Regions from separate parts of the Kitasatospora sp. NPDC054939 genome, predicted to be linked through region 1. Evidence: riboswitches for the same ligand, from Rfam matches in the RefSeq annotation. Region 1 holds a riboswitch; the other holds the start of a gene.
The links. Region 1 has a riboswitch for ZMP and ZTP ahead of ACWGB8_RS00955 (glycine hydroxymethyltransferase). Riboswitches for the same ligand answer to the same signal wherever they lie in the genome.

Region 1 (6,548 bases):
CCGCCGTCCGAGGGCTGCCCGGTGTCGGTGGCCAGGTCGCCGACCAGCTTCGCCTTCCCGTCCACCACCTGGTACTGGGTCAGCTGGCGGCCCCAGAGCAGCGAGGTGTTGTACGCGGCGCCGGCGTACACCTTCTGCGGGTCCAGGTGGCGGAAGTCGGTGGTGTTGTACACGTTCACCGTGCCGCCCGGGCGGGCCCCGGGGACGGCGGGTGCGGGCCCGGCACTGTCCTTCTCGGTGCCGAGCGCCGCGGTCAGCGGCGAGGTGTCCTTCGGGGCGGCGGTGCCACCGGGGCCGCCGGTGCCCGCGCCGGCCGAGCAGGAGGTCGCCAGCAGCGCGGTGGCGACGACGGCGAGGGACGGTTTGATCCAGCGCATGGCGAATCTCTCCCTGCCCCGGGCATCCGGGGCGATCAAGGTGGAACCGTGGGAACGGTGCGGAGGGGGTGCGGATCGGGGGCGGCGGGTCCGGTGGTGCGGGGCGCGGACCGCTCAGCGGGAGGCGCGGGGGTCGAGTGCGTCGCGCACCGCGTCCCCGAGCAGGTTGAAGGCGAGCACGAAGACCAGCAGGGCCACGCCGGGGAAGGCCATGTACGTCGGATCGGCCCGGAAGACCTCGGAGCCGCGCGCGATCATCCGGCCCCAGTCCGGCACCGGCTCGGTGATCCCCACCCCGAGGAAGGACAGCACCGCCTCGGAGGCCACGAACGCCGGCACCGCCATGGTCGCGTGCACCAGCAGCTGCGCCCGGACATTCGGCAGGAGTTCGCGCACGACGATATGGAATCCGCCTGCCCCCTGGGCCCGTGCGGACTGCACGAAATCCCTTTCCCGGAGCGACCGCACGGAAGCCCGCAGGGAAAGCGCGAGCGGAATCCAGCCGAACGCCGAGAACACCAGGATCAGCACCAGGAACTGCATCCACTCCGGTTCGGCGGTGCCCGGGTCGACCAGGCGGGACTGGATCACCGGGCTCAGCGCGAGCAGCAGGAGCAGGGTCGGGAAGGCGAGCAGGACGTTCGAGAGGAAGCCGAAGAGCCGGTCGGCGAGCCCGCCCAGGTAGCCCACCGCGACCCCGGCCAGCACCCCGAGCACGGTGGTGACGGCCGCCGCGGCGAAGGCGATCAGCAGCGAGGTGCGGATGCCGTACAGCAGTTGGGTGAACACGTCCCGGCCCAGGCCCGGCTCCAGTCCGAACCAGAAGTCGCCCGAGATCCCGCCGTTCGGCAGCACCGGGAGCCCGCCGTCGCTCAGCAGCCCGGGAGTGTTCTGCCCGTAGTGCTCCACCGGGTTCTTCCCGTACAGGGCGGAGATCGGCGGGGCGGCCAGGGCCAGCAGCAGGAAGGCGGCCACCACGGCGAGGGCGGCGGCGCCGACCCGGTCGCGGCGCAGCCGGTGCAGCACGGTGCGCAGCGGGCCGTGCGGGGCGGGTGCCGGGGAGGCCGGGGAGTCCCCGACGGGCGCTTCGACCGATTCGACCACTGCCATGCGAGCCGTACTCCCCGAATTCTCCGCCGCCCCGTGGTGCGGGTGCGCCGACGTACATTTCCGGACGGCCATTCCGGGGGTTTCCCGGAGGGCCGACGGACGTCATTGGATCGGATGCGCCGGGAGTTCCGCAAATCATTCGGAGGAGTGCTCGGCGGAATTGTTTCGGCTGCGCCGACGGCTTCACGGTGCGGCAATACTGCCGTTGCACAGGAACGGGCATAACGCCGCAAAAGTCGTGTCATGTCCGCCGCCGTCCCGCATGGTGAGATCTCCGCCACAGGACCCGCCGCATTGGTACGATCCGCATGGGCCGCGACTGGCGCGCAGGGATGGAATCGACCATCGGGAAGCGGCCCCGTGCCGAATCACGTATCAGTTGCCGTGCGCCTGGGCCGTCCGATCCTCCGCAGGAGACCGTCATGGCCGAGCACCCCACCGCACCCGCGACCGGCGCCCCCGCCGCCCCGCACACCGCCGCCGACGCCGCGGCCAACACCGCCTTCCGCAGCGCCCTCGACGTCGTACGCGCCGTCGAGCCCCGGATCGCCGACGCCATCGGCCGCGAGATCGCCGACCAGCGCGAGTCCCTCAAGCTGATCGCCAGCGAGAACTACGCCTCCCCGGCCGTCCTGCTCGCCATGGGCAACTGGCTCAGCGACAAGTACGCCGAGGGCACCGCCGGCCGCCGCTTCTACGCGGGCTGCCGCAACGTCGACACCGTCGAGTCGCTCGCCGCCGAGCACGCCCGTGCCCTCTTCGGCGCCGAACACGCCTACGTCCAGCCGCACTCCGGCATCGACGCCAACCTGGTCGCCTTCTGGGCCGTCCTCTCGCAGCGCGTCGAGAGCCCGGCCCTGCAGCGGGCCGGCGTCCGCAACGTCAACGACCTCGGCGAGCAGGACTGGGCCGAACTGCGCGCCGAACTCGGCAACCAGCGGATGCTCGGCATGTCCCTCGACACCGGCGGCCACCTCACCCACGGCTTCCGCCCCAACATCTCCGGCAAGATGTTCGAGCAGCGCAGCTACGGCACCGACCCGGCCACCGGCCTGATCGACTACGACGCCCTGCGCGCCACCGCCCGCGAGTTCCGCCCGCTCATCCTGGTCGCGGGCTACTCGGCCTACCCGCGGCTGGTGAACTTCCGCCTCATGCGCGAGATCGCCGACGAGGTCGGCGCGACCCTGATGGTCGACATGGCACACTTCGCCGGCCTGGTCGCGGGCAAGGTGCTCACCGGCGACCACGACCCCGTGCCGCACGCCCACATCGTCACCACCACCACCCACAAGTCGCTGCGCGGCCCGCGCGGCGGCATGGTGCTCTGCACCTCCGAACTCGCCGAGTACGTGGACCGCGGCTGCCCGCTGGTCCTCGGCGGCCCGCTCTCGCACGTGATGGCCGCCAAGGCCGTCGCCTTCGCCGAGGCCCGCCGCCCCGAGTTCCGGCAGTACGCCCGGCAGGTCGTCGACAACGCGAACGCCCTCGCCGAGGGCCTGCTGCGCCGCGGCGCCCGCCTGGTCACCGGCGGCACCGACAACCACCTGGTGCTCGCCGACGTCACCGGCTACGGCCTGACCGGCCGTCAGGCCGAGGCCGCACTGCTGGACTCCGGCATCGTCACCAACCGCAACGCCGTCCCGCAGGACCCCAACGGTGCCTGGTACACCTCCGGCGTCCGCCTCGGCACCCCCGCCCTCACCACCCGCGGCCTGGGCGCCGCCGAGATGGACGAGGTCGCCGACCTGATCGACACCGTGCTGCGCGGCACCTCCCCGGCGGCCGCCGCCAACGGCGCGCCCTCCAAGGCCCAGTACGCCCTGGACGCCGCGCTCGCCGAGAGCGTCGCCAAGCGCGCCGCCGACCTGCTGGCCGGCTTCCCGCTCTACCCGGGCGTCGACCTGTCCTGACCCCAGGCCGGGGCGCACCGGACACCGCCCGGTGCGCCCCGCCGTCGGTACGGCAGCGACGTGCACGGCGGACCGGTGCGCCCCGCCGTCAGTACTGCAGCGACTTGTACTGCAGGAACTCCTCCAGCCCCGCCCGCCCCAACTCGCGCCCCAGGCCCGACTGCTTCCAACCGCCGAACGGCGCAAGCGGGTTGAAGCGCCCGCCGTTGAGGTCCACCTGCCCGGCGTCCAGCCGTCGGGCGAACCGGGCCGCGGTGTCGGTGTCCGCCGCCCACACCCCGGCCGCCAGACCGTAGTCGGTGCCGTTGGCGATCTCGGCCGCGTGGTCCTCGTCGCGGTAGGCGAGCACCGCCAGCACCGGCCCGAAGACCTCCTCCCGGGCCACCGCCATGCCGGGCGTGACATCGGCCAGCACGGTCGGCCGCACGTAGAAGCCGACCGGCGTCTCCACCGGCGCCTGCGCCCCGCCCGCCACCAGCCGGGCGCCCTCGGCCAACGCCCCGGTGACGTACCCGCGCACCCGCTCCCGCTGCCGGGCGTTCACCAGCGGCCCGATCCGGGTCCGCGGGTCCGCCGGGTCGCCCGGCACGTACTTGGCCGCGGCCGCGGCGGCCAGCGCCAGCGCCTCCTCGTACCGGTCCTCGTGCACCAGCAGCCGGGTCCACGCGCTGCAGGTCTGGCCGGAGTTGGCGAAGACGTTGGCCACGTTGGCGTTCACCGCGCGGGCCAGGTCGGCGCCCGGCAGCACCACGTTGGCGGACTTGCCGCCCAACTCCAGGGCCACCCGCTTGATCCCGCGCCCGGCGGCCTCCGCCACCGCCCGCCCGACCGCCGTCGACCCGGTGAACGACACCAGGTCCACCCCGGGATGGGCGGCCAGTGCCGCCCCCGCCTGCGCACCGGTGCCGGTCACCAGGTTGAACACCCCGGCGGGGAAGCCGGCCGCGTCCACCAGCCGGGCGAACAGCCGCGCCACCAGCGGGGTGTCCTCGGACGGCTTCAGCACCACCGGACAGCCCGCGGCGAGCGCCGGGACGACCTTCGCGGTGATCTGGTGCAGCGGGTAGTTCCACGGGGTGATCGCCGCGACCACCCCGGCCGGCTCGGCCAGCACCAGCGAGTTGCCGATCCGCTCCTCGAAGCCGTACTCGGCGAGGATCCCCAGGTAGGCGTTGGTGACGGTGAGCGGCAGCGCCGCGTGCACGGCGGTGGCGAAGCCGATCGGCGCACCCAGTTCGGCGACCACCGTCGCGGCGATCTCCTCCTGGTGCGCGGCCAGGCCGTCGCGCAGTCGGGTCAGCGGCGCCAGCCGCTCCTCGCGGGTGCTCGCGCCCCAGGCCCGGGCCGCCCGCCGGGCCGCCGCCACGGCGGCCTCCACGTCCGCCCCGGCACCGGCCGGGACCTGCGCGACGACCTCCTCGGTCGCCGGGTTCAGCACCGGGATCGACCCGCCGTCGAGCGACGGCCGCCACGCGCCGTCGATGTACTGATCCGTGTGCTGCACCCCGGGTGATCCTCTCCTGCGTTCATCTGTTCAGCCGCTTGACGAATGGCGCAAGTCAACGTGCCGCGAGCCGCCGAGCACAAGGGCCGACGGCCGACCGTTGATCGAACTTCCGCCGCCGCAAGCCCCGCACACCGGCTCCCACATGGGCGAACTGGACGCCCCGACAGCCCGGTTCACCATTTCGGAGGCGAAAGGCCGGTCCACGAAACTCTTCTGCGGCAAACCTCCTCACAAGCGATCGCCGGGCGGTAGATTGCAGCGAACTCGGCCGTGCGGGATTACTGTTGCCGGTGGGTCCAGGCAGCGCAGCCGACGACGACAGGGCAGATCGGCTCCACCGCGGCATGGGCCGCGCCAGGCTGCGGGGCGTCCCGTGCGGCAGGGCGACGAGTCCCCTCCTCGTCAACGTGTGTCAAAGATCGTTCCCACAGGTCGTCCGCATCGCCTAAGGAGCTTCCCAGTGACCGACGCCGTGACCAACGCCGAGACCGCGGAGCAGCCGCGGCCCGCCGAGCCCGCCGTGCTCGACGACGTACCCGGCTGGTTCTGGGACCACGACCGCCACCTCTTCGACTGGTTCCTCAACCGCCAGGAGAAGGCCGGCCTGGCCGGCGACCTGATGGAGATGGGCGCCTACCTCGGCCGCAGCGCCATCGTCATCGGCGAGCACCTCCAGCCCGGCGAGACCTTCACCGTCTGCGACCTCTTCGACTCCGACGCCCCGGACGACGAGAACGCCGCCGAGATGGTCATGTCCTACCGCAAGACCCTGACCCGCTCCGCCTTCGAGGCCAACTACCTCTCCTTCCAGGACGCGCTCCCCGAGATCATCCAGGCGCCCACCTCGATCCTGGCCGGCGGCCGGGTCCCCGCCAACGCCTTCCGCTTCATCCACATCGACGCCTCACACCTCTACGAGCACGTCGTCGGCGACCTCCAGGTCGCCCGGGTCGCGCTCAAGTCCGAGGGCGTCGTCGTCCTCGACGACTACCGCTCCGCGCACACCCCCGGCGTCGCCGCGGCCACCTGGGAGGCCGTCTTCAACCACGGCCTCAAGCCGATCGTCCTCAGCGAGTGCAAGTTCTACGGCACCTGGGGCGACCCGGAGCCCGCCCAGCGCGACCTGCTCGACCGGATCGGCCTCGCCCGCGGCTGTCACCTCTCCACCGAGTCCCTCGCCCACCAGCAGGTGCTGCGGATCAACGGCACCTCCGACGGCATCGAGCCCTTCCGGGTCTCCCGCCACCACGGCCGCCTCGCCGCCGTCGCCGCCCGCGAGGAGGCCGACCGCACCCTCGCCGAGGCCCGCCGCGCCCAGGAGGATGCCGCCCTCGACCTCGCCGCCCGCCGCGCCCGCGCCGCCGAACGCCGCCGCCCCACCAACGTCGCCAAGCGCGTCGCCGGCGACCTCCTCCCCCCGGTCGTCACCTCCGCCATCCGCCGCGCCCGCCGCGGCTGACCGGCGGCCCGCACGGGCTCCGGAGAAGTGCCGACCGCGCATCCGGTCGGCACTTCGTGCGTCCGGGGCGCTGACGGCGCGTCGCCCGGAAAAGGAAGAGGACCCCTGGTGAACCAGGGGTCCTCAGCTGTGTCCGAGGGGGGACTTGAACCCCCACGCCCGATAAAGGGCACTAGCACCTC
Region 2 (6,548 bases), on a different contig from region 1:
GGGCCCACCATCTGCTCAACCGCGCCGCCCGCGCCGGCCACCCCGAAGCCCTCTACAGCCTCGCCGTGAGACTGGATCGGGACGGGGACCGGGAGGGTGCCGAAGCCCTGTACTGGCGGGCCGTCGATGCCGGCGACCCCTTTGGTCTGCACGCTCTCGCCTGGGTACGGGAGGCGGCCGGGGACCGGGAAGGTGCCGAAACCCTGGCCCGGCGGGCCGCTGACGCCGGCGACCCCTATGCCTTGGCCGGTCTCGCCCGGATACGCGAGCAGGCCGGGGACCGGGACCTGGCCGAAGCTCTGGCCCGGCGGGCCGCCGATGCCGGCGACCCCTATGCCGTGGACGGTCTGGCCCGGATACGTGAGCGGGCGGGGGACCGGGCAGGCGCCGAAGCCCTGTACCGGCAGGCTGCCGCCGCCGGCGATCCGTATGCCCTGCATCGCCTGGCACGGATGCGGGAGCGGGCCGGGGAGCGGGAGGGCGCCGAAGCCCTGTACCGGCAGGCTGCCGACGCCGGCTACCCCCGTGCCCGGTACAACCTCGCGCGGATGCGGGAGGAGGCCGGGGACGGGGACGGTGCCGAAGCCTTGTTCCGGCGGGCTGCCGATGCCGGTGCCCCGGACGCCTTGCATCGTCTCGCCTGGATGCGGGAGCGGGCCGGGGATCGGGAAGGAGCCGAGGCCCTCGCCCAGCAGGCCGCCGGTGCCGGCTACACCGATGCCCTGCACGACCTCGTGCGGATGCGGGAGGAGGCCGGGGACCGGGAGGGTGCCGAAGCCCTCGCCGGGCGGACGCTCCGGGCCGGCCACCCCCGCGCCCTCCGCAGCCTCGCCTTGATGCGGCGGGAGGCCGGGGACGGGGAGGGTGCCGAAGCCCTGTTCCGGCAGGCGGCCGATAGCGGAGACCCGGACGCCCTGTACCGCCTCGCCCTGATGCGGGAGGAGGCCGGGGATCGGGAAGGAGCCGAGGCCCTCGCCCAGCAGGCCGCCGGTGCCGGCAACCCCAATGCACTCCACGACCTTGCCTGGATACGGGAGTTGGCCGGGGACTGGGAGGGTGCCGAAACCATAGCCCGGTAGGCCGCCGACGCCGGCCACCCGGACGCCATGGACCGTCTTGCCCGGATGCGGGAGGAGGCCGGGGGCCGGAGCGGCGCCGAAGCCGTAGCCCGGCAGACCGCCGGCGCGCAGCACGGCACTGTCTCGCCCGGTTCGGTGTGGTGGAAGTACGGGCTGGATCCCGACGGCACTCCCACGCGCCCGTGGCGGTAGCCGCCGAGTCGCCCGGCCGGTTCGGATGATCTCCCGACCGATGAGATGCGCCCGGCCGGCACACGCACCAGATGCCCTGTCCCGGTGCCGGGCCCCTGCAGGTGAGCAGGCCCGGCCGGACCTGCTCACCTGCGGAAGGCCCCGGTTCCGCTACCCAGACCGCCCGGTCCTGCGGCAGGGCGAACGCCCGGTCGCGGCCCTGCAATCGGCCGCCCCGATACCCGGCCGCGGCCCTGCAACCGGCCGCCCCGAGGCCGGCCGTGGTCCCTGGTGCCCCTTCCGCTGCCGCGAGTGCGGAACCATGTGCGAAACCAGGTGTGGGCTCCTGCGGGTAGCATCGTGTCCGGTCGCGACTGGCGAGGGTGGAGAACCACCGGGGAGCGACCGTGTTCCCGCGTGAGCGTCGACCGCCTGGGCGCCTGCGTCAGTGATGTTCCCGCTGACGAAGGAGGCTATGACGTGGATCTGCGCTATGGGATCAACCCGCAGCAGGTGGCTGCTTCTACCGCGCCGGTGCAGCTCGGCCGGTTGCCGGTCCGGGTGTTGCAGGGCAGCCCGTCCTACATCAACATGCTGGACGCGCTCAACAGCTGGCAGCTGGTGCTGGAAGCGAGCCGAGCTCTGAACCGGCCGGCCGCGGCCTCCTTCAAGCACGTCTCGCCCGCCGGTGCGGCCGTGGCGGGACCCGTTGATGACGTCACCGGCGAGCTCTACGGCATCGACCGCGACAGTGTCGGTGCGCTCACCAGCGCGTACCTGCGCGCCCGCGACGCCGATCCCAAGTCCTCCTACGGCGACTTCGCCGCCGTGTCGCACCCGGTCGACACCGAACTCGCCGAACTGCTGTCCCGCGTGGTCTGCGACGGCGTCATCGCCCCCGGCTACGCCCCCGGCACCGTCGCGACGCTCAGCAGGAAGAAGAACGGCCGCTTCCTGGTCATGGAAGCGGACCAGGCGTTCACACCCCCGCAGCACGAGGCACGGGAGGTGTTCGGCCTGCGGCTGTCCCAGCAGCGCGACGAGGTGAGGTTGTCCACCGCCCTGCTGGACAACGTCGTATGCGGCACGCTGCCGACCACGGCGGCCGAGGACCTCCTGCTGGGCCTGGCGGTCCTGCGCTACACCCAGTCCAACTCCGTCTGCTACCTGCGTGGTGGGGCGACCCTGGGCATCGGTGCCGGCCAGCAGTCCCGCGTCGACTGCACCCGCCTGGCGGGCGCGAAGACCGACACCTGGTGGCTGCGGCGCCACCCCGCCGTCCGTGCGCTCTCCTTCCAACCGGGCACCCGGCGCCAGGACCGCATCAACTGGCAGATCCGCTACATCGAGGGCGACCTCACCCCGGACGAGAGCGCACGCCTGTCGACGGTCCTGTCCGCACCCGCACCCGAGTTGACCGACGAGCAGCGCAGGCAGTGGCTCGCGGGACTGGCCGAGGTGGCCTTCGTCTCGGACGGCGCCCTGCCGTTCCGCGACAACGTCGACCACGCCCACCGGCACGGCGTTGCCTACATCGCCGAACCGGGCGGATCCATCCGATCCACCGACGTCGAGGATGCCTGCCGCGAGCATCGGATCGCTCTCATCCGCACCGGACTCAGGCTGTTCCACCACTGAGGATCCCGATCAGGTCCCCGCTCCACCCGGCGGGGACCCGCCGGGGCCCTGCTGCCCGCCGGGCCTCCACCCGGCCTTCGAGGCTCTGCCGGCCCCGATGCCGGAGCGCCGATCCCGAAATATCAATGATCAGTAGGAGACCCGTTCATGCATGATGACGGGATGAACCGTAGCGACCAGCGCTTCCACGTCATCGTGCTGTCGAACTTCGCGAAGGGCTTCGACAAGTACGCGTTCGCCTACGGGAAGGCGGGCATCCCGGAGAGTACCTACCCCGACCGGTTCCACCTGCTGACCCGTGCGGAGTTGGGTATCGGCATCGGCAAGGCGCGACGCCTGCTGGACCGTCTGGCCATTCCGGGCGACCGGCTGCTGGTGCTGGAAACCGCGGTGGACCCCGACGCGCTGGTGCCCAACGTGTCGACCGGCCTCGGCATGGAACTGCACGAGCCCCGCGTCCGGTTGTCGGCCGTCCACGAGCTCGACCAGGTGGGCGACGACGAGTTCACGCTACGCCCGACGACCGTCGAGGATGCGATGGCGGCTTCCCTTCACCTGCACGGATCGGCACTGCGTCGCTACGCCGACATGCGACCGCGCTCGGTTTCGATTCTGCCGGTCGCTTCCGCCTGCCAGGCCCGGTGTTCGTTCTGCTTCTCCGCGGCCTCGATCTCCACCGACCAGGCGCCGGCACGCGTCCCGTGGGACCTGGTCGGCCCGTGGCTGGAGCGCGCCCGTGCGGCGGGTGCCGAGCGTGCGGTGATCACCGGCGGCGGGGAGCCCACGCTCATACCGTTCGATCAGCAGCTGAGGCTGGTGTCCGCCTGCTCGGCGGCCTTCCCGAAGGTCGTCCTGATCACCAATGCGCACACTCTGGCGAAGGGCACGCACGCCGACCGGGCCGACCGACTGGCCGCGCTGGGCTCCGCAGGCCTGAGTGTGCTGGCGGTCTCCCGGCACCACCAGGACGACGCCGTCAGCGAGCGGCTGATGATGCTGCGCACACCGGTGAGCTCCGTCGTCGACACCTGGCGCTCGGGACGTGACCGCTGGCCGGGGCTGCGGATGAGGCTGATCTGCGTGCTCCAGCACGGCGGTGTGGCCGATGCGGCCGGCGTCGCCGACTACCTGTCGTGGGCAGCGGCGCTCGGTGTCGAGGAGGTCTGCTTCAAGGAGCTCTACGTCTCCACCAGTACGGAGTCGCTCTACTTCGAGCGCGCCGCCAATGTCTGGAGCCGGGAGCACCAGGTCTCGCTGTCCGTCGTCACCCGGTTCGCCGAGCAGCACGGCTTCGAACCGGCGAGCCGCCTGCCCTGGGGCGCGCCGGTCTACGACGGCAGCTGGGACGGCCGGCCGATACGGATCGCCGCCTACACCGAGCCCAGCCTGCTCTGGGAGCGCACCCACGGGATCGCGCGCAGCTGGAACGTCCTGGCCGACGGGCGCTGCTACGCCTCCCTGGAGGACCGGGCCAGCGAGATCGTGCCGGAAGGGGCGGTGGCATGAGGTACGAGGAGTTCCAGGAATTCCGGCAGCTCCGGCTCAAGGCCGCCCCGTCGCTCCTGGACGCCGCCGAGACCAACGTGTACCGGGCGCTCGCTCCGCTGCAGCCGGAGCCGCCGACCGACGTGAGGACGGTGTACCGGTGCGATCTCGCTCGTGCCTGGCTGCGGCGGTACGAGCTGCCGGAGGAGTGGTCCGGCCGCGCCATGGTCTCCCGTGGGGTCCGGCACGGGCTCGGTGTGGTGTTCCACCGGCTGCGCGCCGTGCAGGCGCGGCTGTGGCTGCCCGGCGACGTGTACCCGGTCTACTTCGAGCTGGCCCACGCGGCGGGCCTGGTGCCCGCGTCCTACCCGACACTGCCGGCGCCGGTCCTGCCGAGTGCGCCGGCGGACGACCGGCCCGAGTACCTGCTGCTCGCCAACCCCAGCAAGCCGCTCGGCCGGTACCTGTCCGACGCCGAGTGCGATGCGGTGATCGCATGGCTGGGGGAGTCACCTCACCGCTCCCTGCTGATCGACAGCGTCTACGACCTGGGAGCCCCGCTCGCCGCCGGCACTCGGCGACTGCTGGACACCGGTCGTGCGGTCCTGCTGCACTCGGTCACCAAGGGATGGCTGTGGCCACGTACGTTCGGTGTGGTCCTGCTGGGCCCGGAGCAGGCCGAACTGGCCGCCGCGTTCCGGGCGGATCCGCCGACGCCGGCCCAGCTCCTGCTCGCCGACCGCCTGCTGACCGAGCACCGCGACGTGCCCCGGCAGGTCGTCGACGAACTGGCCGCACGGGCTGAGCGGTTGTTCGAACGGTTGCCGGACGAGGTGCTCGGGGCGATTCCCACGGCGAGCCGGACCTGTCCCGGCAACTACTTCTTCCCGGTCGACATCCCGGCGGAGACGCTCCGGCGCGAGTACGGCGTGCTCGCCGTTCCCGTCAGCGTGTTCGGGGAGAGCAACTGGTCCGGCTCCGTCCTGACCAGCCTCGCCGATGCAGCCCGGGGAGGTCCTTGGCCTCCGCGTGCTTCCGGTCCAGCAGGGGGAGTGTGAGGATCCGGGTCCACTGACAGTTGATGTCGGTGGAACCCTCCTATCGCCCGTCGAGTAGGCCTTGATCGGTGTGCGCCCGAGCCCGGTAGCGTCGAATCGAAGCCCGACTGGCATCCTGGCCCCATGGACGTTGACGCCGTGACTCCGCTCCACCTCGCCAAGGTGATGGACGGGTTGGCGATCAACCCCGCCTTGCCGGCTCCCCTGATCCGGCGACTGTTCGGATGGCGGCGGGGGATGGGGGAGGTGGCGCGGCGCCCGGACCTCACCGAGGCCATGGTCGCCGAGATCGTCGCGATCGACGACCACCGGCTCCTGCACAGCCTGGCGCTCAACGACCGGCTGCCGGACCGGTTCCGCATCCGTCTGGCCGCCCATCGGGACAGCGCGGTGCGGTCCGCGCTCGTTGTCCGCGCCGCGACCGCACCGAGGGAGATGCTGGAGCAGCTCATCGACGATCCCGATCCAAAGGTCCGCGAGTTCCTGGCTCAGGGCCATCACGTGCCGTCGGACCTGCGGGCCCGCCTCGCTGCCGACTCCGACCCGGCGATCCGCGCCGTGCTGGCGAGGCACTGGACACAAGCACCGGAGGCGGTCCGCCGGATTCTGCTGACCGATCCCGAGGCCACGGTCCGCGCCGCGGCCTGTTCGACCTACTACGTGCATCGGCCGCATCCGACACCGCCCGCGGACCTGCTGCCGGCGCTGTTGGCGGACCCGGTGACTCGGGCGGGCGCGGTGATTCACGCCGTTCTCGACGCGGACACTCTCCAGCGGCTCGCCGAGGATCCGGACAGCGACGTGCGCGCCGAACTCGCCCGGCACCCCGATCTGCCGCCATCGGTCCGCGACGTCCTTGCCGTCGATCCGGCCTTGAGCGTCCGGGTGAAGGTCTTTGCCCGGCCGGACACGCCCGAGCAGGTGCGGGCCCAGATCCACGCCTCGGTCCACGAGCTGCCTCGCTCGACGGCTGATCCGGGCCCTGACGCGGACGACGAAACGGTCCTGCAGTGGTTCCAGAACGAGTTCGCGCCCACGGAACTGCGGATCCTGCGGCTGCCCTGGGTGACGGCCGATCCGCTGCCGCACATCGACTCGCCCTATGTCAGCTTCCGGG

Region 2: linked by a shared signal. The riboswitch ahead of ACWGB8_RS03370 (phosphoribosylaminoimidazolecarboxamide formyltransferase) and the one ahead of ACWGB8_RS00955 (glycine hydroxymethyltransferase) in region 1 are both predicted to bind ZMP and ZTP.

What each region holds. Positions count from the first base shown of each region.
Region 1 covers NZ_JBSGXP010000002.1:41,197-47,744, reverse strand. The annotation lists gene ACWGB8_RS00965 (ABC transporter substrate-binding protein) at 1-377, opposite strand, end outside; gene ACWGB8_RS00960 (ABC transporter permease) at 492-1,487, opposite strand; ZMP/ZTP riboswitch at 1,793-1,890, shown strand; gene ACWGB8_RS00955 (glycine hydroxymethyltransferase) at 1,910-3,400, shown strand; gene ACWGB8_RS00950 (aldehyde dehydrogenase family protein) at 3,489-4,904, opposite strand; gene ACWGB8_RS00945 (class I SAM-dependent methyltransferase) at 5,368-6,366, shown strand; tRNA gene ACWGB8_RS00940 (tRNA-Leu) at 6,497-6,548, opposite strand, start outside.
Region 2 covers NZ_JBSGXP010000006.1:10,946-17,493, reverse strand. The annotation lists gene ACWGB8_RS03375 (SEL1-like repeat protein) at 1-1,079, shown strand, start outside; ZMP/ZTP riboswitch at 1,611-1,695, shown strand; gene ACWGB8_RS03370 (phosphoribosylaminoimidazolecarboxamide formyltransferase) at 1,731-2,888, shown strand; gene ACWGB8_RS03365 (radical SAM protein) at 3,051-4,394, shown strand; gene ACWGB8_RS03360 (aminotransferase class I/II-fold pyridoxal phosphate-dependent enzyme) at 4,391-5,431, shown strand; gene ACWGB8_RS03355 (hypothetical protein) at 5,555-6,548, shown strand, end outside.